DNA from 3 places in the Azotobacter tropicalis genome. Region 3 is predicted to be linked to each of the others. Evidence: predicted binding sites of a transcription regulator. Region 3 holds the regulator's gene; each other region holds the start of a gene.
What was found. The regulator sigma-54, encoded in region 3, starts transcription at its own class of promoters, with help from an activator protein. The targets are predictions, from matches to a motif close to ANTGGCATNNANNTTGCTNT.
Positions count from the first base shown of each region.

Region 1 (7,781 bases), 1.9 Mb from region 3:
GTCGATGTGCACCTCGCGGCCGGAAGCCATCACGGTGATCCAGCGGCAAGTGTTCTCCAGCTGGCGCACGTTGCCGGGCCAGGGCAGGTTGCTCAGGTACTCCTCGGTCTCCGGCTTGAGGGTCTTGGGCTCGACCGCCAGTTCCACGGCCGCACGGTTGAGGAAGTGCCGGGTCAGCGCGGGGATGTCGGCGCGGCGATCGGACAGGCGCGGGATGTGGATGCGGATGACGTTCAGGCGGTGGAACAGGTCCTCGCGGAACTTGCCGGCCTGCACCAGGTTTTCCAGATTCTGGTGGGTGGCGGCGATGATCCGTACGTCGACCTTGACCGGCGTGTGGCCGCCGACCCGGTAGAACTCGCCGTCGGCCAGCACGCGCAGCAGGCGGGTCTGGGTGTCGGCCGGCATGTCGCCGATCTCGTCGAGGAACAGGGTGCCGCCGTCGGCCTGCTCGAAGCGTCCGCGGCGCAGGTTGGCGGCGCCGGTGAAGGCGCCCTTCTCGTGGCCGAACAGCTCGGACTCCATCAGGTCCTTGGGAATCGCCGCCATGTTCAGGGCGATGAACGGCGCCTTGGCGCGCGGGCTGTGGCGGTGCAGGGCGTGGGCGACCAGCTCCTTGCCGGTGCCGGACTCGCCGTTGATCAGCACCGTGATGTGCGAGTGGGAGAGGCGGCCGATGGCGCGGAACACCTCCTGCATCGCCGGCGCCTCGCCGATGATTTCCGGGGTATTGGCCTGGATGGCCGGCACTTCCAGTCCCTGCTGCTCCTGGGCGTGCAGGTTGGCGCGCTTGATCAGCGACACCGCCTCGTCGACGTCGAACGGCTTGGGCAGGTACTCGAAGGCGCCGCCCTGGTAGGAGGCGACCGCGCTGTCCAGGTCGGAGTGCGCGGTCATGATGATCACCGGCAGGCGCGGGTAGTGCTCGCGGATCTGCGCCAGAAGGTCGAGGCCGCTGGCGCCGGGCATGCGGATGTCGGAGATGATCACGTCCGGCTGCTGGCGGGAAAGGCGGTTGAGCACGCCGTCCGCGCTGTCGAAGCTCTGGGTGGTCATGCCTTCCTGCTGCAGGGCCTTTTCCAGGACCCAACGGATGGAGCGGTCGTCGTCGACGATCCACACGGTTTCGCTTCGGCTCATGAGGGTGAGGCTCCTAGATCCAGCGGCAGGTAGATCGAGAAGCGGGTATGCCCCGGATGGCTTTCGCACTCGATCAGGCCCTGATGCTGGCTGATGATGTTCTGGGTGATGGCCAGGCCCAGTCCGGTACCGTCCGGACGGCCGCTGACCATGGGATAGAACATGGTTTCCTGTAGCTCGGCGGGGATGCCGGGGCCGTTGTCGATGATTTCCACCTGGCAGACCAGGCGATGGCGCACGTGGCCGATGGTGAACTGGCGCAGGGTGCGGGTGCGCAGGTGGATGCGGCCGAGGCGCATGTCGTTCTGGCCGGTCAGCGCCTGCATGGCGTTGCGCACGATGTTGAGCACCGCCTGGATCATCTGCTCGCGGTCGATCAGGAGCTCCGGGATGCTCGGGTCGTAGTCGCGCACCAGCACGATGCGCCCCTCGCTTTCCGCCATCACCAGGCTGCAGACGCGCTCCAGCACCTCGTGGATGTTGGTCATCGCCAGGGAGGGCAGCTTGTTCGAGCCGAGCATGCGATCCACCAGATTGCGCAGGCGGTCGGCCTCTTCGATGATGACGTTGGTGTAGTCCTTGAGCGCCTCGTCCGGCAGCTCGCGGGCGAGCAGCTGGGCTGCACCGCGGATGCCACCGAGCGGGTTCTTGATCTCGTGGGCCAGGCCGCGTACCAGCAGCTTGGTGGTTTCCTGCTTGGACAGCTGGGCCTCCTCCTTGGTGATCCGCAGCAGCCGGTCGCGCGGATAGACCTCCAGCAGCAGCAGCGTCTGACCGCTGTTGATGACCGGCGTCACCGCGTAGTCCACCGTCTGGGTCTTGCCGGTCAGCGAAGTCAGCTGGGCTTCGCGCTTGGTGAAGGGGTGCGCCTCGGCCACGGCCTGGCGCAGGGAGATCAGGGCTTCGGGAGACTCGGTGAAGAGTTCGCTGATGAATTGGCCGTGACTGCGCTGGCCGCTGACGGCCAGCAGCATTTCCGCCGCGGGGTTCATGTATTCCAGGCGCAGCTCGCCGTCGAGCAGGATGGTGGCGGTGGTCAGGTTGTCCAGCAGCAGGCGGTGCAGGTTTTCGTTATCGGGCATTGGCTGGTTTACCAGGGGTCACGTCGGGTCGGCAAATGCAAGAAATGAACCGAATGTCACGAAAAGAGCACCGAGGCCTGTTTTATGCTGGCTTTTGGCGCACTTCTCGAACGAGGGGGTGGTCCAAGATGGGGACAGTATAGAAGGGCTGGTGCTAGGTCGCCCCAAAACAGGGCGAAAGTTACAGGAAAGGCACGTAGGGGATATCCCGCTTCTGCACCGGCTTGTCCTTCAGCGGGCATTCCAGGCGCACGCCGTAATCGGCCGTCTGGCAGGGGCGGACCAGGCGCCTCTGGGCCAGCGAGGTGCGCTTCACGTGGATGGCCTGCTCCGGGGTCTGTTCCAGCGTGCGGCCGTCGGCGTCGACGATTTCCACGAGCAGCCGGTGGGTGCCGCGCTCCAGGTTGTCTAGGGAAAAGTCCGGCTGTGCTCCGTCCGGGCCGCTCGCGGCACCGTCGAGGCGCAGCCGGTAGCGGTGGCCGGGGTGGAGGCCGGGCTCGCTGGCGGCGGTCACCGTCAAGGCGCCGGTGTTGCGCAGGGTGGCGTCCGGCGGCGGGTCGACGATGCGCAGCCAGCGGTAGCCGGGGTTCTTTGCCTGGGGCGCGGGTTTCTCCACGGGCGGCGCTGCCGGCATGGCGGGCATGCTGTTGGTCGGGGCCAGGCGGATCGCCGGCGTGCCGCCTTGCGGCTGGTCGGTGAACACCCGATTGCCCTGCGCGTCGACGTAGCTGTAGATCTCGGCTGTCGCCGGGACGGCGAGCAGGGCCAGGCAGAGTGGCAGAAGGCGCATGGGGCGGTCTATTGGCGCCGATGGACGCGCTGCACGGTGAACAGGATCGGCGCGCTCTTCTGCAGGGAGCGCTCGTCGGCGAGCACCTCGACCTCCAGGCTGTGCTCGCCGCGATCGACGTTGACCAGTTCCAGGCGGGTGGTCCGACCGGGCTGGCCGTAGGGCTGGCCATCCAGCAGCAGGCGCAGGCTGTGGCCGGGGTGTAGCTTGGGTTCGATGGCCACGTCGACGCTGAAGCTGCCGTTGTTGGCGCGCAGCGATTCGCCGTCCGCGATGCCGGTCAGTTCGAGGCGGCTGTAGCGAAGCTCTGCGGGCTGCTCCTTGGGTTTGGCTGCTTCCGGCGGGCTGGGCGGCGGGGTGACGATGCTGGGCGCCGGCAGCTCGACCTTTTCCGCGGTCACGCCCTCGGGGGGCTGGCTGCTGAAGACCGGATTGCCGTTGGCGTCGAGGTACTTGTAGATCTCCGCGCCGGCCGGAAGGGCCAGCAGCAGGAGCAGGCCGGGCAATGCGCTGCGCATGGAGGTGGGCTCTCGCGAAAGTCGTTGGGTGAAGCCTTGCATCGTGACGGCGGGCTGGCAAGTCCGGGCCTGCCGGAGCGTTATGGCGGTCACCCAAAAAGAAAAGGCCTCCCGAAGGAGGCCTTTCCGTGGTGCTTGCCGGCGGGATTAGACGCTGTAGTACAGGTCGTATTCCAGCGGGTGCACGAAGGTGCGTACCTTGATCTCTTCCTCGGACTTCAGCTCGATGTAGGCATCGATGAAGTCGTCGGAGAACACGCCGCCCTTGGTCAGGAAGGCACGGCCCTTGTCCAGCTCTTCCAGGGCTTCCTTCAGGCTGCCGCACACCTGCGGGATTTCCTTGGCCTCTTCCGGCGGCAGGTCGTACAGGTTCTTGTCGGCGGCGTCGCCGGGGTGGATCTTGTTCTGGATGCCGTCCAGACCGGCCATCAGCAGCGCAGCGAAGGCCAGGTAGGGGTTGGCCGCCGGGTCCGGGAAGCGCGCCTCGATGCGGCGGGCTTTCGGGCTGTTGACGTACGGGATGCGGATGGAGGCGGAACGGTTGCGGGCCGAGTAGGCCAGCATGACCGGGGCTTCGAAGCCCGGAACCAGACGCTTGTAGGAGTTGGTCGACGGGTTGGTGAAGCCGTTCAGCGCCTTGCCGTGCTTGATGATGCCGCCGATGAAGTACAGGGCGGTCTCGGACAGGCCGGCATAGCCTTCGCCGGCGAAGGTGTTCTTGCCGTCTTTGGCGATGGAGATGTGCACGTGCATGCCCGAACCGTTGTCGCCGTACAGCGGCTTCGGCATGAAGGTCACGGTCTTGCCGTAGGCGTCGGCGACGTTGTGCACGCAGTACTTCAGGGTCTGCACTTCGTCGGCTTTGGCCACCAGGGTGTTGAAGCTGACGCCGATCTCGTTCTGGCCGGCGGTAGCCACTTCGTGGTGGTGCACTTCGACCTTCAGGCCCATCTCTTCCAGGGCGTTGCACATGGCGGTGCGGATTTCGTGGTCGTGGTCGACCGGCGGAACCGGGAAGTAGCCGCCCTTGACGCCCGGACGGTGGCCCTTGTTGCCGTTCTCGATGTCGGCGTCGGTGTTCCAGGAGGCCTGCTCGGAGAAGATCTTGAACATGGAGCCGGAAATGTCGGACTTGAACTTCACTTCGTCGAAGATGAAGAACTCGGGCTCCGGGCCGAAGAAGGCGGTGTCGCCAATGCCGGTGGACTTCAGGTATTCCTCGGCACGACGGGCGATGGCGCGCGGGTCGCGGTCGTAGCCCTGCATGGTCGAGGGCTCAATGATGTCGCAGACGATGATCAGGGTCGGCTCTTCAGTGAACGGGTCCAGCACGGCGGTGCTGTCGTCCGGCATCAGGATCATGTCGGAGGCTTCGATGCCTTTCCAACCGGCGATGGAGGAGCCGTCGAACATCTTGCCGTATTCGAAGAAGTCGTCGTCCACGTCACGCGCCGGCATGGTTACGTGCTGCTGCTTGCCTTTGGTGTCGGTAAAGCGGAGATCAATCCACTTCACGTCATGTTCTTTGATCAGTTGAAGCGACTTCGACATGTTGTCCTCCAGGTGGAGAGGGCCTCGCAAAGACCCTCGAAAATTCGGGTAAAACCGGGCGGCGATCATCCGCCAAGGCAAGCCGCGCCACAAGGGAGCAAGTTTAATGCCAATGCTTTGATGAAGGCGAGAAGGCTCTCCGTCAGACTGCCCACTCCGGTGCCGATCATTCTGACGGAAAGTTTTGCTCTTTTTATGTGCTGAGTCAGGAGTTTTGTTTCATTTTGGTGCGGTCGCGCCGCGCTGCCGATAGTTGATCAAGTCTTGAACAAGATCCGCTATAATCTCGCCCCCTTTTTGCCTGTCCGGCCTGTGCTGCTCCATGAAACTCATCGTCAAACCCTTCGCGGAAATCACCATCAAGAGCCGGCCGGTGCGCAAGCAATTCATCCGCCAGCTTGGCAAGAACATCCGCACGGTGCTCAGAGACCTCGATCCGGCACTGCAGACCGAAGGTGAGTGGGATAACGTCGAGGTGCAGACCCAGGTCAGCGACCCGCAGGTGCACCGCGAGATGTTCGAGCGTCTGCGCTGCACGCCGGGCATCGCTCACTTCCTCGAGGTGCACGAGTACCCGCTGGGCGATTTCGACGATGTCACCGAGAAGTGCAAGCGCCATTTCGGTGAGCAACTGCCCGGCAAGGTTTTCGCGGTGCGCTGCAAGCGCTCCGGCAACACTCACGACTTCACCTCGATGGACGTCGCCACCCACGTCGGCAGCCGCCTGCGCCGTGAGTGCGGCGCCGCCGGCATCGACCTGAAGCACCCGAGGTCGAGGTACGCTTCGAGGTGCGCTACGACCGCCTGCTGGTCGAGCACGCCCGTCACGAGGGGCTGGGCGGCTACCCGCTCGGCTCAATCGAGCAGACCCTGGTGCTGATGTCCGGCGGTTTCGACTCCACCGTGGCGGCCTTCCAGATGATGCGCCGCGGCCTGCTGACCCATTTCTGCTTCTTCAACCTCGGCGGGCGCGCCCACGAGCTGGGGGTGATGGAAGTCGCCCACTACTTGTGGGAGAAGTTCGGCCGCTCGCACCGCGTGCTGTTCGTCAGTGTGCCGTTCGAGGAGGTGGTCGGCGAGATCCTCGGCAAGGTCGACAACAGCCAGATGGGTGTGGTCTTGAAGCGCATGATGCTGCGCGCCGCGTCGCGCATCGCTGATGGGTTGCGCATCGACGCGCTGGTCACCGGCGAGGCGATTTCCCAGGTCTCCAGCCAGACACTGCCGAACCTCTCGGTGATCGATGCGGCCACCGACATGCTGGTGCTGCGCCCGCTGGTCGCCAGCCACAAGCAGGACATCATCGACACCGCAACGCGCATCGGCACCGCCGAGTTCGCCAAGAACATGCCCGAATACTGCGGGGTGATCTCGGTGAACCCGACCACCCGCGCCAAGCGCGAGCGCATCAAGTACGAGGAGCGCCAGTTCGACATGGCGATCCTCGAGCGCGCCCTGGAGCGTGCCCGTCAGGTGCCGATCGACCGGGTAATCGACGAGCTCGGCGAGGAGGTCCGCGTGGAGGAAGTCCGCGAGGCGCTGGCCGGGCAGATCGTCCTCGACATCCGCCATCCGGATGCGGCCGAGGACGAGCCGCTGGAGTTGCCCGGCATCGAGGTGCAGGCGCTGCCTTTCTATGCGCTGAACAACCGTTTCAAGGAGCTGGACGCCAACCGCCAGTATCTCCTTTATTGTGACAAGGGCGTCATGAGCCGCCTGCATGCTCATCATCTGCTGAGCGAGGGGCATGCCAATGTGCGCGTTTATCGTCCGGCATAGGTTGCCGGGCCTGCTCGGTGGCAGTATCCGCCACCGCCCTCCCGACCGCTGATCGACCGCAACGTCGTTGCCGGCCCGCCCGGCCCACTTTCCTGTTTTCAACGCCCAGCCTCCAGCTGGACGCTTTCATCGAGATAGAACCGTGATCGAAAATCTGCGCAACATCGCCATCATCGCCCACGTCGACCATGGCAAGACCACCCTCGTCGACAAGCTGCTCAAGCTCTCCGGCACCCTGGACCGCAAGGAAGCCGAAGGCGAGCGCGTGATGGACTCCAACGACCAGGAAAAGGAACGCGGCATCACCATCCTGGCGAAGAACACCGCCATCAAGTGGAACGGCTACAACATCAACATCGTCGACACCCCCGGGCACGCCGACTTCGGCGGCGAGGTGGAGCGCGTGATGAGCATGGTCGACTCCGTGCTGCTGGTAGTCGACGCCCAGGACGGCCCCATGCCGCAGACCCGCTTCGTGACCCAGAAGGCATTCAAGGCCGGCCTGCGTCCGATCGTGGTGGTCAACAAGATCGACCGTCCCGGCGCGCGTCCGGACTGGGTGATCGACCAGATCTTCGACCTGTTCGACAACCTCGGTGCCACCGACGAGCAGCTCGACTTCCCGATCGTCTACGCCAGCGCCCTGAACGGCATCGCCGGTATGGACCACGAGAAGATGGACGACAACATGGACGCCCTGTTCCAGGCCATCATCGACCACGTGCCGGCCCCGGTGGTGGACGTCGACGGCCCGTTCCAGATGCAGATCTCCCAGCTGGACTACAACAGCTTCCTCGGCGTGATCGGCATCGGCCGCATCGCCCGCGGCACCGTCAAGTCCAACACCCCGGTGACCGCCGTCGGTGCCGATGGCAAGAAGCGCAACGGCCGCATCCTGAAGATCATGGGTCACCACGGCCT
Region 1 covers NZ_AP046059.1:3,527,972-3,535,752, forward strand. The annotation lists gene ntrC (nitrogen regulation protein NR(I)) at 1-1,140, opposite strand, end outside; gene glnL (nitrogen regulation protein NR(II)) at 1,137-2,222, opposite strand; gene Atro_RS16775 (DUF4124 domain-containing protein) at 2,404-3,012, opposite strand; gene Atro_RS16780 (DUF4124 domain-containing protein) at 3,021-3,530, opposite strand; gene glnA (glutamate--ammonia ligase) at 3,678-5,081, opposite strand; partial or broken gene thiI (tRNA uracil 4-sulfurtransferase ThiI) at 5,404-6,860, shown strand; gene typA (translational GTPase TypA) at 7,003-7,781, shown strand, end outside.
Region 1: glnA (glutamate--ammonia ligase) is a predicted target of sigma-54. The motif match lies at 5,176-5,195, and genes of this name have one in related genera.

Region 2 (7,781 bases), 1.5 Mb from region 3:
CGTGGTGCCGGCGAACGAGCCGCTGCAGGTGGACGCCATGATCCCGGTGCAGGCCATCGACAAGATGGCGCCGGGATTGCCGGTGGAGATTACCTTCCCCGCCTTCAACCACGCGCAGACCCCGAACATTCCGGGACGAGTGCTCACCGTATCGGCCGACCGCCTGATCGACGAGACCAGCAAGGAGCCCTACTACCTGGCTCAGATCGAGGTGACCGCCGCGGGCATGGACATGCTCGGCAGCAACCATATCCGCGCCGGGATGCCCGCCACCGTGACCATCAAGACCGGGGAGCGCAACCTGATGAGCTATCTGATGAAACCGATGCTCGCCCGGATCGACAGCGCCTTCAAGGAGCAATAATGGCAGTCCGCCTTGCCTTGGCCGGCCTGATCTGCCTGGCCTGCCTGCCCGCCTGCGCCATGGATCTCAAGAGCGCGTGGGAGCTCTTGCAAACCCAGGGACCGACCTATCGTGCGGCCTTGCACGAACGTGACGCGGGCTTGGAGAATCGCGCCATCGGCCGCGCCGGCCTGTTGCCGCAGATCAGTGCCATGGCCGGCAAGAGCCGCCTGGACGGCACCCGCGACGAGCCGGACGCCAGTGGACGCACGGTGGAGCGCAACCTCGACTACGACTCGGAAAACCTGGCGGTTCGCCTGCGCCAGCCGCTGCTCAACCTGCAGAAGCTCGCCGAGTACCGTCAGGGCAAGCAGCGCGCCCGCTACAGCGAGGCGATCTTCGACGCCAAGACGCAGAACGCTGCAGTGCGCCTGGCCGGTCGCTACTTTGACGTACTGCTGGCCCGGGAAACCATCGATCTGGCGAGCGCCAAACTCAAGGCCTTCGAACAGCAGGTCGCCGCCGCCCGTCGGCGTTTCGATCTGGGCGACGGCACTATCACCGACGTCGATCAGGCGACCGCCCGGCGCGACCTCGCCCAGGCCGAACTGATCGAGGCACAGGATGGCCTGATAGTCGCGCTGCGCCTATTGCAGGAACTGCTCGGCGGCGTGCCGGACAAGCTCGCCGCCCTGCGGCAGGACTTCCCCACGCCGGCCCTGCAGCCGACCAGCCTGCAGGAGTGGCTGAGCCAGGCCCGGGCGAGCAACCCGACGCTGCGGGCGCAGCACTACAAGCAGGGCGTCGCCGACGAGGAGGTCAAGCGGATGCGAAGCGGACACTGGCCGACTCTGGATCTGGTCCTTGGCTACACGGACAGCGAAAGCGACTCGATCTCCACACTCGACCAGCAGAACCGCTATGCCACCGCCGGCGTGGAGTTCAACATGCCGCTGTTCGCCGGCGGCGGTGTCAGCGCTCGGGTGAGACAGGCCGTGGCCAGCCGCGAACAGAGCATCGAGGAAGAGAATGCTGCCCGCGAGGAGGTGCTCTCGACCACTACCCGCCAGTTCCGCGGCGTACAGAGCGGCCAAGCGCGCATCAGGGCACTGGAAAAGGCCGTCGCCTCCAGCGAAAGGGCCCAGGACTCGGCCAGAAAGGGCTTTCTCGCCGGCTCCAGCACCAATCTCGACATCCTCAATGCCGAAGAACAGATCTTCATCGCCCGCCGCGACCTGCTGGAGGCCAAGCTGCGCTACCTGCAGGCACGGCTGCAGTTGGCCGAAGCCGTCGGGCTGCTCGGCGACGACGACATCGAGCAGACCAATGCCTACCTGGGGCCGGAGCTGGCTCTGACCGATTGAAGTCAGCAGCCGTCAGGCTGTCACGCCGCTGTGGAAACGGAACTCCGCATCGGGAGTTAGGATCGCCTGGCGCTCGACTTCGGCGAAGAATGCCACGCGCTCGTCGATCGGCTCGCCGGCGTACTGGCGGGCCATGCCCAGGTAGTCCTGGTAATGCCGCGCCTCCGAGGCGAGCAACGAGACGTAGAAACGCTCCAGTTCCTCGTCGAGAAACGGCGCCAGACGATGGAAGCGCTCGCAGGAGCGCGCCTCGATGTAGGCGCCGACGATCAGGGTATCCACCAGCCGGCCCGGCTCGTTCTTGCGGATGTGCGCATGCAGGCGCTGGGCATAAAGCGAGGCGCTGAGTTGCCGGTAGACGACACCGCGCTTCTTCATCAACTCGGCCACCTGCTCGAAGTGGCGCAACTCCTCGCGGGCCAGACGCGACAGCTTGTACTGCAGGTCTTCCTTGTCGACATGCCGGAACAGCAGGGTCAGCGCCGTGCCGGCCGCCTTCTTCTCGCAGTTGGCGTGATCGATCAACAGGATCTCGGGGTGCTGCAGTGCCTGCTCGATCCAGGCCTGGGGGGTCGGGCAAAGCAGGAAGCTTTCGATTTCGGGAAGCAGGGACATGGCAATCTGGCTGGTCTTGGAAGGCCCGGCATTATACGGCTCCCGTCCGTTGCGGAGGAGCCGGTCGCCCCTTCTCAGATGCGCATCTGCATGCCCTCGCGCAGGAAGCGCGGGGCGATATAGCGCTCGTAGTGGGCCTCGGAGAGCAGGAAGAACTCGCGGTCGATGGCATCGCGCAGGACCGGCAGCTCCCAGTCGCGGAACTCCGGCAGCAGGACGATACCGTAGGCCTCGAGCTGGTTGATCGCCCGGGCGCCGCGGACGATCAATTGGTAGGCCCAGCAATACGCCGACTGCTCGGCCACGAAGCGGATCTGCCGCTGCTCCAGCTGCTGGCGCAGGCGCTGTGCGTCGAACACCTCCAACTTGGCTTGCACCACCTGCACCAGCAACGCCTCCAGGCGCACCCAGACGGCGCGCTTCTCCTCCTCGGTGTACTGGTTCCAGTTCACCACCTCATGATGGAAACGCTTGCAGCCCCGGCAGACCAGATCGCCATAGACCGTTGAGCAGAGACCGATGCAGGGCGTCTTGATACGCTGATGGGACATAGGCGAAGGGGGAGCCTGGGCAAAGCGAGGAATGGGCCGGCATCTTAGCCCTTTGTCTAGGCTCGGTCACCCGCCTGAAGCCCTTGGCGGCTTTAACTCGACCATCGCTTTCCAGTACACTGCCAACGCCTTTTTGGCACCACTGTCCAGTCGAAGCTGTTTTCAAAGCGTCACGAGCACAGTCGACCCGAATGGAACGGCGCAGGCACCCCGCCAGGGGGTGCCGGACGCCTCCCCTCCTCGGCGTAAAACTTTGAAAACAGCTTCTGGAGGGGGATCGCCGTCACCTTGGCCGTGCCGCCCATAAAGCGGCGAAAGCGCTTGCGTGCGGAGATTCCCAGGATGCGTGTCCCGGAAACCCCTGGGACCACTGATGAGGGTAAAACTGTGCTTGAAGCCTATCGCAAACACGTAGAAGAGCGTGCCGCCCAGGGCGTCGTGCCCCAGCCGCTGAACGCCGAGCAGACCGCAGGCCTGGTCGAACTGCTGAAGAACCCGCCGGCCGGCGAAGAAGCCTTTCTGGTTGACCTGATCACCAACCGCGTTCCGCCGGGCGTGGACGAGGCCGCCTACGTCAAGGCCGGTTTCCTCTCCGCCATCGCCAAGGGCGAAGCCGCTTCCCCGCTGATCAGCAAGGCCCGCGCCGTCGAGCTGCTGGGCACCATGCAGGGCGGCTACAACATCGCCACCCTGGTCGAGCTGCTGGACAACGCCGAGCTGGCCACCGTGGCCGCCGAGCAACTCAAGCACACCCTGCTGATGTTCGACGCCTTCCACGACGTCGCCGAGCGCGCCAAGAAGGGCAACGCCGCCGCCAAGGCCGTGCTGCAGTCCTGGGCCGACGGCGAGTGGTTCCTGGCCAAGCCGGCCGTTCCGGAAAAAGTCACCCTGACCGTGTTCAAGGTCCCGGGCGAAACCAACACCGACGACCTGTCCCCCGCTCCGGACGCCTGGTCGCGCCCCGACATCCCGCTGCACGCCCTGGCCATGCTGAAGATGGCCCGCGACGGCATCGAGCCGGTCCAGCCGGGCTCCGTCGGTCCGCTGAAGCAGATCGAAGCGGTCAAGGCCAAGGGCTTCCCGGTCGCCTACGTCGGCGACGTGGTCGGTACCGGTTCCTCGCGCAAGTCCGCCACCAACTCGGTGCTGTGGTTCTTCGGCGACGACATCCCCTTTGTTCCGAACAAGCGCGCCGGTGGCTTCTGCTTCGGCACCAAGATCGCCCCGATCTTCTACAACACCATGGAAGACGCCGGCGCCCTGCCGATCGAGTTCGACTGCACCAACCTGGCCATGGGCGACGTGATCGACGTCTACCCGGTCAAGGGCGAAGTGCGCCGCAACGGCAGCGACGAGCTGGTCACCAGCTTCGCGCTGAAGACCGACGTGCTGCTCGACGAAGTCCGCGCCGGCGGCCGTATCCCGCTGATCATCGGCCGCGGCCTGACTGAGAAGGCCCGCGCCGAGCTGGGCCTGGCGCCGTCCACCCTGTTCAAGAAGCCGGAAGCGCCGGCCGACAGCGGCAAGGGCTTCACCCTCGCTCAGAAGATGGTCGGCCGCGCCTGCGGTCTGCCGGAAGGCCAGGGCGTGCGTCCGGGCACCTACTGCGAGCCGAAGATGACCACCGTCGGCTCCCAGGACACCACCGGCCCGATGACCCGCGACGAGCTGAAGGACCTGGCCTGCCTGGGCTTCTCCGCCGACCTGGTGATGCAGTCCTTCTGCCACACCGCCGCCTATCCGAAGCCCATCGACGTCAAGACCCACCACACCCTGCCGGACTTCATCATGACCCGCGGCGGCGTGTCCCTGCGTCCGGGCGACGGCATCATCCACAGCTGGCTGAACCGCATGCTGCTGCCGGATACCGTGGGTACCGGCGGCGATTCGCACACCCGCTTCCCGATCGGCATCTCCTTCCCGGCCGGTTCCGGCCTGGTGGCCTTCGCCGCCGCCACCGGCGTGATGCCGCTGGACATGCCCGAATCCGTGCTGGTGCGCTTCAAGGGCAAGCTGCAGCCCGGCATCACCCTGCGTGACCTGGTGCATGCCATCCCCTACTACGCCATCCAGGCCGGCCTCCTGACCGTCGAGAAGAAGGGCAAGAAGAACATCTTCTCCGGCCGCATCCTCGAGATCGAAGGTCTGAACGAGCTGACCGTCGAGCAGGCGTTCGAGCTGTCCGACGCCTCCGCCGAGCGTTCGGCTGCCGGCTGCACCATCAAGCTGCCGGAAAAGGCCATCGCCGAGTACCTGAAGTCCAACATCACCATGCTGCGCTGGATGATCGGCGAAGGCTACGGCGATCCGCGCACCCTGGAGCGTCGTGCCCAGGCCATGGAAGCCTGGCTGGCCAAGCCGCAACTGCTGGAAGCCGACAAGGACGCCGAGTACGCCGCCGTGATCGAAATCGATCTGGCCGACGTCAAGGAGCCGGTCCTCTGCGCGCCGAACGACCCGGACGACGCCCGCCTGCTGTCCACCGTCGCCGGCCAGAAGATCGACGAGGTGTTCATCGGTTCCTGCATGACCAACATCGGTCACTTCCGCGCCGCCGGCAAGCTGCTCGACAAGGTCAAGGGCGGCATCCCGACCCGTCTGTGGCTGGCTCCGCCGACCAAGATGGACGCCCACCAGCTGACCGAGGAAGGCTACTACGGCATCTACGGCAAGGCCGGTGCGCGCATGGAAATGCCGGGCTGCTCGCTGTGCATGGGTAACCAGGCCCGCGTGCAGACCGGTTCGACCGTGGTCTCCACCTCGACCCGCAACTTCCCGAACCGTCTGGGCGACGCGACCAACGTGTTCCTGGCGTCCGCCGAGCTGGCCTCGGTCGCCTCGATCCTCGGCAAGCTGCCGACCGTCGCGGAGTACATGGAATACGCGAAGAGCATCGACACCATGGCTGCCGATATCTATCGCTACCTGTCCTTCGACCAGATCGCCGAGTACAAGGAAGCCGCGGCCAAGGCCGAACTCCCGGTCCTGCAGGTCTAAGCGTCACTCGCGCCGAATGGAGAAGCCCCGCCCCGTGCGGGGCTTCTTCTTTTCCAGGCTCCTGCGCTAGAGTGGCGACAGGTCGAAAGGCCGGTGCTCAGGGCTCTGGCATATCGCTTGCTTGGTGTCTGGCAGCATCGGCGGTCCCAACGGCGGGACCCCACTCACCGACAATGGCGTCGCTTTCGGCCCTGCCCCAGGCAGCTGCCGGGCGACGCCTTTTCGTTCAGCGCCGGAAAACACCATGACAGATCACCGAATCACTCCCAGAGCAGACACCCAGGCCTGGGTCACGGGCAGCGATGCCCCCGAGAAGAGCTCGCTCAATCTGGGCTTCATGCCGCTCACCGACTCTGCGTCGCTGATTGTAGCCGCCACCCAGGGCTTCGCCGAACCCTACGGGCTGAGCCTCAATCTCAAGCGCCAGGTGTCCTGGTCGAACCTGCGCGACAAGCTGATCAGCGGCGAACTGGACGCCGCCCAGGGACTGTACGGCCTGATCTACAGCATGCAGCTCGGCATCGGCGGCGCACCGGCGACCGACATGGCGGTGCTGATGGGGCTCAACCAGAACGGCCAGAGCATCAACCTGTCGGCAGCGCTCCGACAGGCCGGCGTGTGCACCGGCGAAACACTGGCCCAGCATGTGCACCGCAGCAGTGCGAAACTCACCCTGGCCCAGACCTTCCCCACCGGCACCCATGCCCTCTGGCTCTACTATTGGCTCGCCAGCCTAGGCATCCATCCGCTTGAGGACGTGAACACCCTGGTGGTGCCGCCGCCGCAGATGGTCGAGCACCTGCGCGCCGGGCGCATCGACGGTTTCTGCGCCGGCGAGCCCTGGGGCGCCCATGCCATCGACCAGGGCATGGGCTTCACCGTTGCTACCAGCCAGTCGATCTGGCCGGACCATCCGGAAAAGGTTCTCGGCTGCACCCGCGCCTTCGTCGAACAATATCCCAACACCGCCCGTGCCCTGGTCATGGCCGTGCTGGAGGCGAGCCGCTTCATCGATGCCAGCGAAGAGAACAAGACCAGTACCGCGCAGCTGATCAGCGCCGACGCCTACGTGGCGGCGCCGCGCCAGGTGATCGAACCGCGCTTTCTCGGCAACTACGAGGACGGCAACGGCCATGCCTGGCGGGACAGTCATGCCCTGCGCTTCCATGGCGACGGCGAGGTCAACCTGCCCTATCTCTCCGACGGCCTGTGGTTCATGACCCAGTTCCGCCGCTGGGGGCTGTTGCGCGAAGATCCGGATTACCTCGCCATCGCCCGCCAGGTGCAGCAACTCGAACTGTATCGCGACGCCGCCGGTGCCCTCGGCATCCCGCAACCCGCCTCGCCCATGCGCAGCGCCACCCTGCTGGACGGCAAGCGCTGGGACGGCTCCGATCCGGCGGTCTACGCTCGCAGCTTCGCCCTGCACGCCCTGAACGAGGCGTCCTCCTCGGCCGACGACCAAGGAACATCACCATGCTGCGCATCCTCCTGATCAACGACACCGCGAAGAAAGTCGGCCGCCTGAGAAGCGCCCTGGTCGAGGCCGGCTTCGAAGTCGTCGACGAGTCCGGCCTGACCATCGACCTGCCGGCGCGGGTCGAAGCCGTACGCCCCGACGTGATTCTCATCGACACCGAATCGCCCGGCCGCGACGTGATGGAGCAAGTGGTGCTGGTCAGCCGCGACCAGCCGCGGCCGATCGTGATGTTCACCGACGAGCACGATCCGAAGGTAATGCGCCAGGCCATCCAGGCCGGGGTCAGCGCCTACATCGTCGAAGGCATCCAGACCCAGCGCCTGCAGCCGATCCTCGACGTGGCCATGGCCCGCTTCGAGAGCGACCAGGCCCTGCGCGCCCAGTTGCAGGCCCGCGAGGCACAACTGGCCGAGCGCAAGCGCGTCGAACTG
Region 2 covers NZ_AP046059.1:192,446-200,226, reverse strand. The annotation lists gene Atro_RS00915 (HlyD family type I secretion periplasmic adaptor subunit) at 1-364, shown strand, start outside; gene Atro_RS00910 (TolC family outer membrane protein) at 364-1,707, shown strand; gene Atro_RS00905 (MiaE family protein) at 1,720-2,322, opposite strand; gene Atro_RS00900 (DUF1289 domain-containing protein) at 2,397-2,873, opposite strand; gene acnB (bifunctional aconitate hydratase 2/2-methylisocitrate dehydratase) at 3,261-5,870, shown strand; gene Atro_RS00890 (CmpA/NrtA family ABC transporter substrate-binding protein) at 6,115-7,365, shown strand; gene Atro_RS00885 (ANTAR domain-containing response regulator) at 7,347-7,781, shown strand, end outside.
Region 2: Atro_RS00890 (CmpA/NrtA family ABC transporter substrate-binding protein) is a predicted target of sigma-54. The motif match lies at 5,975-5,994, and genes of this name have one in related genera.

Region 3 (7,781 bases):
ACCCCTTGGCACGTACGCAGCGAGCGCGGCGAGGTCAGCCCCCAAGGCGACCAGGTTGAATTGATTGATGCGGTACGGGTTGAGCGCACCGATATCCAAGAGCGCTCCACCATCCTTACTACCAGCCGCCTGAGCGTGTTTCCAGAGCGGGAATATGCTGAGACTCAGCAACCCGTTAAAATTGAGGCGGCCAACGGAGTTACGACGGCTGTCGGGATGAAAGCGTATTTGGATGACAGCAGGATGCACCTGCTGTCCAGTGTAAGAGGCCAGCATGAGGTTCGCTAACCGTTTCCCCCACCGGGCTCTCCCTTTCTTGCTCAGCCTGTGCTCCGCACTGGGCGCAGCGAGCGCTTGGGCTCTTTCTTCTGATCGTGAGCAGCCGATCCGCGTCCAGGCCGACAGTGCCGAACTCGATGACAAGCAAGGGGTTGCGGTCTACCAAGGCGACGTGGTCATTACTCAGGGCACCCTGAAAATCACCGGCAACAAAGTCACTATCACCCAAGACGACAAGGGTGAAATCAAAGTTTTCACGTCAGTCGGCAATCCTGCCTCTTACGAGCAGAAACCGGCACCTGACAAAAGCATCGTCCGAGCCTACGGCCAGACTATCCAGTACTTTGCCGAAAACGAACGCATTGTGTTGGTTGATAAGGCACGGGTAGTTCAGGATGGCAACACTTTCGAGGGTGAAAAAATCGTTTACGACACCCAACGGCAGATCGTTAATGCTGGCCGTGCCACTGGAAACAGGATATCCAGTCCGAAACCACGGATCGATATGGTCATCCAACCGAAAAAGAAACAGCAGTCAGGACAGACACAATAATGGCTACCCTCAAAGCTCAGCATCTGGCCAAGAGCTACAAGGGCCGCCAGGTTGTCCGTGACGTCAGCCTTTCCATCGAAAGCGGTCAAATCGTCGGCTTGCTCGGCCCCAACGGGGCCGGCAAGACTACCTGCTTCTACATGATCGTCGGCCTGGTCCGTGCCGACCAAGGGCGCATTCTGATCGATCAGGACGATGTCACCCACCTGCCCATGCACGGTCGCGCCCGGGTCGGTATCGGTTACCTCCCCCAAGAGGCATCGATTTTCCGCAAGCTTACGGTGGCCGATAATATCCTGGCTATCTTGGAAACCCGCAAAGATCTGGATGGAGAAGGCCGCCGCCAGGCTCTGGAAGCTCTGCTGCAGGAGTTCCACATCAGCCATATCCGCGACAGTCTCGGCATGAGTCTCTCGGGCGGCGAGCGGCGCCGGGTCGAGATTGCCCGCGCTCTGGCCACTACTCCGAAATTCATCCTGCTCGACGAACCCTTTGCCGGCGTCGATCCGATTTCAGTTAATGACATCAAGCAGATCATTTATCACCTGAAGAACAAGGGCATTGGCGTTCTAATTACCGATCACAACGTGCGTGAGACACTCGACATCTGCGAAACCGCCTACATTGTCAACGATGGGCAGCTGATAGCCGAAGGCGACGCCGAGGCCGTCCTCACCAATAAACTGGTGCAGGAAGTGTATCTCGGCCATGAATTCCGTCTATGAGATGCTCTACTCCATGGGATAGACCAGTCAAACTCCGTTATAATCAGGCATGTAATTTGCTTTAAGAAGGCGCATCGTCGCCTCGTAGTGATTGACGCGAATGCTTTGGCAAATATGGTGCTTCCTACAATTATGAAACCATCGCTAGTCCTTAAGATGGGTCAGCAGCTGACGATGACTCCGCAGCTGCAACAAGCCATCCGTCTGCTTCAACTGTCGACCCTGGATCTTCAGCAGGAAATCCAAGAGGCCCTCGACTCCAACCCCATGCTGGAACGTCAGGAAGACGCTGAGGACTACGGCAGCCCGGACACGCTAGCCGAGCATGGGGATCAGTCGGCGATCGATGCCGCATCCGCTTCTTATCAGGAGAGCTACGAGAGCACGGCCAACGGTGAGGAAGGCAACAGCCTGGAGGATGGCGACTGGCATGAGCGAATTCCCAACGAGCTGCCAGTGGATACCGCTTGGGAAGACATCTACCAGACCAGCGCCAGCAGTCTGCCGAGCAGCGAAGATGACGAATGGGACTTCACCACCCGCACCTCCACGGGCGAAAGTCTGCAGAGCCATTTGCTCTGGCAACTTAATCTGGCCCCGATGTCAGATACCGACCGCCTGATTGCCGTTACCCTGATCGATAGCATCAACAGCGACGGCTATCTGGAAGCCTCGCTGGAGGAAATTCTGGCCTCGTTGGATCCGGAGCTGAGTATCGAGCTCGATGAAGTGGAGATGGTGTTACGCCGTATCCAGCAGTTCGAGCCCGCAGGAGTTGCTGCTCGCGACCTCAGCGAGTCGCTGCTGCTGCAGTTGCGCCAACTTCCAGCCGATACACCCTGGCTGGAGGAGGCGAAGCGGTTGACAAGGGACTACCTCGATCTGCTCGGCAACCGCGACTTCACCCAGTTGATGCGGCGCATGAAGCTCAAGGAGGAAGAGCTGCGCCCGGTAATCGAGTTGATCCAAAGTCTTAACCCGCGCCCCGGTGCCCAGATCGAAGCCAGCGAGCCCGAATATGTAGTACCCGATGTCATCGTGCGAAAGCATAATGACCGTTGGCTGGTGGAGCTCAACCAGGAAGCCGTACCACGCCTGCGCATCAACCCCCACTACGCCGGCTTCATCAGACGCGCCGATGCCAGCGCCGACAACACTTTCATGCGCAACCAACTACAGGAGGCTCGCTGGTTTATCAAGAGCCTGCAGAGCCGCAACGAGACGCTCATGAAGGTATCCACGCAGATCGTCGAACACCAGCGCGGCTTCCTCGACTATGGCGAAGAAGCCATGAAACCGCTGGTATTGCATGACATCGCCGAGGCAGTCGGCATGCACGAATCGACCATTTCGCGGGTTACTACCCAGAAATACATGCATACCCCGCGCGGCATCTATGAACTGAAATATTTCTTTTCCAGTCACGTCAGCACCGCTGAAGGCGGTGAGTGCTCTTCCACGGCCATCCGCGCCATCATCAAGAAACTGATTGCAGCGGAAAATCCGAAAAAGCCATTGAGCGACAGCAAGATCGCTGGTTTACTGGAAGAACAGGGCATACAGGTGGCTCGCCGTACAGTCGCCAAATACCGGGAATCGCTCAGTATTGCGCCGTCCAGTGAACGCAAGCGACTCATGTAACACAAGATCGAACCGGCCGCAGCAATGGCAGTAATCCTTCCGCGGTCAGTCGACACAGCGTATACCGGTAGCAGGCCCGTCAGCCTGCGTCAAAACAGCAACAAGGAGAAAGCGGTATGCAAGTCAACATCAGTGGACATCAGCTGGATGTGACCGACGCCCTACGTGATTATGTCGAGGAGAAGATCAGCCGCCTTGAGCGTCATTTCGATCGTATCACCAATGTGCAGGTGATCATGACCGTTGAGAAGCTCAAACAGAAGATCGAAGCAACCTTGCATGTCTCTGGTGCCGAAGTGGTCGCCAATGCTGAGCATGAAGACATGTATGCGGCCATCGATCTGCTTGTCGACAAGCTTGACCGCCAATTGATTAAGCACAAGGAAAAGCAGATCGAACGCCAGCAGGGCGCCACGGCCCGCTGACTCTTCTGTCCCATGATCAGACTCGAAGACATTCTGACTCCCGGCCGCTCTTTGGTGAACGTGCCGGGAGGCAGTAAGAAGCGTGCCCTCGAATATATTGCCAGCCTGGTCGCCCGCGAAATGCCCGATCTAGATCAGCAGACCATTTTCGAGAGCCTAATTGCCCGTGAGAAACTGGGCTCGACCGGTTTTGGTAATGGCATCGCCATTCCCCATTGCCGTCTACCTGGCTGCCCTGCCCCGATCAGTGTACTGCTGCGCCTGGATGCTCCGATCGATTTCGATGCTATTGACGGTGCACCGGTCGATCTGCTGTTCGTCCTGCTGGTTCCAGAAGCCGCTACCGACGAGCATCTGCAATTGCTTCGCCAGATCGCCAGCATGCTCGATCGCAGCGAGATACGTGAGCATCTGCGCCAGGTCGAGAGCAGCGAAGCCCTTTACCAAGTCGTGGCGGACGCGCAGAAGGGCCAGTAGGGTTTCCCGGGAGTGGTGCGGAGGTTCGTTGACCGTGAACGAGCAATTGACCGCCGGGCTTTCGGCAATCACTGACCGCGGAAAATATTCATCATGCGCGTGATTATCGTCAGCGGCCGCTCTGGCTCTGGCAAAAGCACCGCCCTCGATGTCCTAGAGGACAATAGTTTCTTCTGCATCGACAACTTGCCAGCCGTTCTACTTCCCGAGCTGGCCGAAAGGGCGCTACTACATACTGAGCTGATCCAACCCCAAGTCGCGGTATCTATCGATGCTCGCAACTTGCCCAGCCAGCTGAAACGCTTCCCCGAACTGCTGGCAGAGGTACGTACCCGCTACATCCTCTGTGATCTGCTCTACCTGGATGCCGATGACGAAACCCTGCTCAAGCGTTTCTCGGAAACTCGCCGGCGTCATCCGTTAACCAATGAGAACCGCTCATTGGCCGAAGCAATTCGCGACGAGAGCAGGCTGCTTGCTCCGATCAAGGATCTAGCCGACCTCAAGGTCGACACATCCCACCTCAATCTTTATCAGTTGCGCGACACACTCAAGCTGCGCTTGCTGAACAAACCGGAACCGGGCACGGCTTTTTTGATCGAATCCTTCGGCTTCAAGCGAGGAATGCCAGTGGATGCAGATCTAGTGTTCGATGTTCGCTGCCTGCCTAATCCATATTGGAAGCCGGATCTACGTAGCTTTTCCGGTCTGGATCGACCGGTCATCGACTACCTCGCCGCCCAACCGGACGTCGAGGAGATGTACCAGGACATCCATGCTTATTTGCAGAAATGGCTACCCCGCTTCGCCGCCAGCAACCGTGCTTATGTGACTATCGCGATCGGCTGTACCGGCGGTCATCATCGTTCGGTCTACGTGGCCGACCGGCTCGGCCACGCATTAAAGCAGTCACTCAAGAACGTTCAGGTTCGCCACCGCGACCTCGGCTGAAGGATGGATAACGCGATGCCCACCTGCGAAGTCACCATCATAAACAAGCTTGGACTACATGCCCGTGCAGCGGCCAAGTTCGTCGGAGTAGCCGGGCGCTACGCCTGTACGGTACGCATCGGCCGAGCCCCGGAGAGTCTGGTCGACGGCAAGAGCATCATGGCGGTCATGATGCTGGCTGCCGGCAAGGGAACGCCCATTCACCTGCATACCGAAGGCGAACAGGACTGCGAAGCGCTGGAAGCACTGGTCGAATTGATCAATAACCGCTTCGACGAAGACGAATAATACATACGTATCGCTGCCGCCGGGCTTCTGGCGACAGCTTCCCCTTCACTCAGCTTCCCGCCAGAGTCATGCGCTCGATAAGCACCGAACCGGTGCAAATATTGCTGCGCTGCTCCAGATCGTTACCTACTGCGACAATCTGCCGGAATATGTCGCGCAAATTGCCGGCGATGGTTACCTCCTGCACCGGATATTGAACTTCGCCGTTCTCCACCCAGAAGCCGCCAGCACCACGGGAGTAATCGCCGGTCACCAGATTGAGTCCCTGCCCCATCAGCTCGGTCAGCAGCAACCCGCGCCCCATGCGGCGAATCAAGGCAGCCTGGTCCTCATCCCCCGGGTTGACGAATAGGTTATGCACTCCACCGGCATTGGCAGTGCTTGGCATGCCCAGCTTGCGCCCCGAATAGGTACCCAGGGCATAGCTGGCCAAGCGACCCTGCTCGACAAAATGCTTGGCGCGAGTCGGCAGGCCATCGGCATCGAAGGCCGCACTGCCCAAAGCCCGTGGAATATGTGGACGCTCATCGAGGTTCAGCCATTCGGGAAACAGCTGCTCACCCAGCGCGCCCTCCAGGAAGGAGGCGTGCCGATAGAGATTACCGCCGGTGATTGCACCGATGAAATGGCCGAACAGTCCGGTAGCCAGCTCAGCGGAGAATAGCACCGACACCTCGCAGGTCGGCACCGGACGCGCACCGAGACGCCGTACCGCCCGCTCCGCCGCTCGCCGACCGATAGCCTGCGGGTCGGCCAGCGCTTCGCCGCGCCGGTTGACATCGTACCAGTAGTCGCGCTGCATCTGTCCTTCTCCCTCGGCAATCATCACGCAACTGAGGCTGTGCCGGGTACTGGCATAACCACCAATGAAGCCGTGACTGTTGCCGTATACACGACATCCCTGATGCGAATTAAGTGAAGTGCCGTCGGCATTGCGAATCCGCGGATCGGCGGCGAAGGCCGCCGCCTCACACGTGAGCGCCCGCTCGATGGCCTGCTCGGGACTGATCGCCCATGGATGGAAGAGATCCAGCTCGGGGAGCTCATCCGGCATCAGCGCTGCATCCGGCAAACCGGCGCAATCGTCCTCGGATGCATGCCGAGCGATCGCCAGCGCCGCTGCCACGGTTTCCCGAATCGCCGCCTCGCCAGTCGCCGAGGTGCTCGCCGAGCCCTTGCGCTGCCCGAGATACAGGGTGATGCCGAAACCCTGGTCACGATTGAACTCGACGGTTTCCACCTCGCCCTGGCGCACCGTGGTGGACAGGCCCTGCTCGATCGAGACGGACACCTCGCAAGCGGTGGCACCCTGACGCTCGCTCTCGGCAAGTATCCTCTCGACTTTGGCCCGCAACTCCGGCAGTGCCTGCGGACCTACCATTTCTGCTGGATTCATAACTACTCCTGTCAGGTCCGGGCCAGTCGCTCCGGAGCTGCTGTTATCATGGCGGCGTGTATCTCTGGACCGCCACCATGTCTGAATTTCACCAAGACCTCTCCGAAGAGAAGAGCAAATCCCAGGTCAAGCGCGAACTGCATGCCCTGCAGGAGCTCGGCGAACGCCTGACCACCCTCAGGCCCGAACAGCTCGACCGCCTGCCGCTGACCGACGCCTTGCGCCGCGCTCTGCTGGAGGCGCCGAAACACAGTGCGCACATCGCCCGCAAGCGACACCTCCAGTACATCGGCAAGCTGATGCGCGACCAGGACGTCGACGCCATTCTCGCCCTCTTCGAGCAACTGGATGCTTCTAGCCGCCAGTACAACGAACGCTTCCACGCCCTCGAACGCTGGCGCGACCGGCTCCTTGGAGGCGGTGACGACGCGCTCGAGGCTTTCGTCGGCGACTATCCGGACACCGACCGCCAGCACCTACGCGGCCTGATCCGCCAGGCCCGCCACGAAACGGAGCAGAACAAGCCGCCAACCGCCAGCCGCAAGATCTTCAAATACATCCGCGATCTCGACGAAAGCAAACGCGGATTGCGCTGACGATCTAGGACGGCCCACCCACCCTGCTCCGTCTCAGGCGCCGGTGCCGCCCACGGTGATCGCATCGATCTTCAAGGTCGGCTGGCCGACGCCTACCGGCACCGACTGGCCATCCTTGCCACAGGTGCCGACACCGCTGTCCAAGGCCAGGTCGTTGCCGACCATGGAAACCCGAGTCATCACCTCCGGACCGTTGCCGATCAGGGTCGCACCCTTGACCGGCGTCGTGATCCGGCCATCCTCGATCAGATAGGCTTCGCTGGTGGAGAAGACGAACTTGCCGCTGGTGATGTCCACCTGCCCGCCGCCCAGGCTGGCACAGTAGAGTCCCTTCTTCACCGAAGCGATGATCTCCTCGGGTTCGCTCTGCCCGGCCAGCATGTAGGTGTTGGTCATGCGCGGCATCGGCAGGTGCGAATAGGACTCGCGGCGACCATTGCCGGTCGGCGC
Region 3 covers NZ_AP046059.1:1,666,090-1,673,870, forward strand. The annotation lists gene lptC (LPS export ABC transporter periplasmic protein LptC) at 1-288, shown strand, start outside; gene lptA (lipopolysaccharide transport periplasmic protein LptA) at 275-832, shown strand; gene lptB (LPS export ABC transporter ATP-binding protein) at 832-1,557, shown strand; gene Atro_RS07790 (RNA polymerase factor sigma-54) at 1,690-3,198, shown strand; gene hpf (ribosome hibernation-promoting factor, HPF/YfiA family) at 3,315-3,623, shown strand; gene ptsN (PTS IIA-like nitrogen regulatory protein PtsN) at 3,636-4,100, shown strand; gene rapZ (RNase adapter RapZ) at 4,194-5,051, shown strand; gene Atro_RS07810 (HPr family phosphocarrier protein) at 5,067-5,339, shown strand; gene pmbA (metalloprotease PmbA) at 5,389-6,735, opposite strand; gene yjgA (ribosome biogenesis factor YjgA) at 6,813-7,331, shown strand; gene tldD (metalloprotease TldD) at 7,365-7,781, opposite strand, start outside.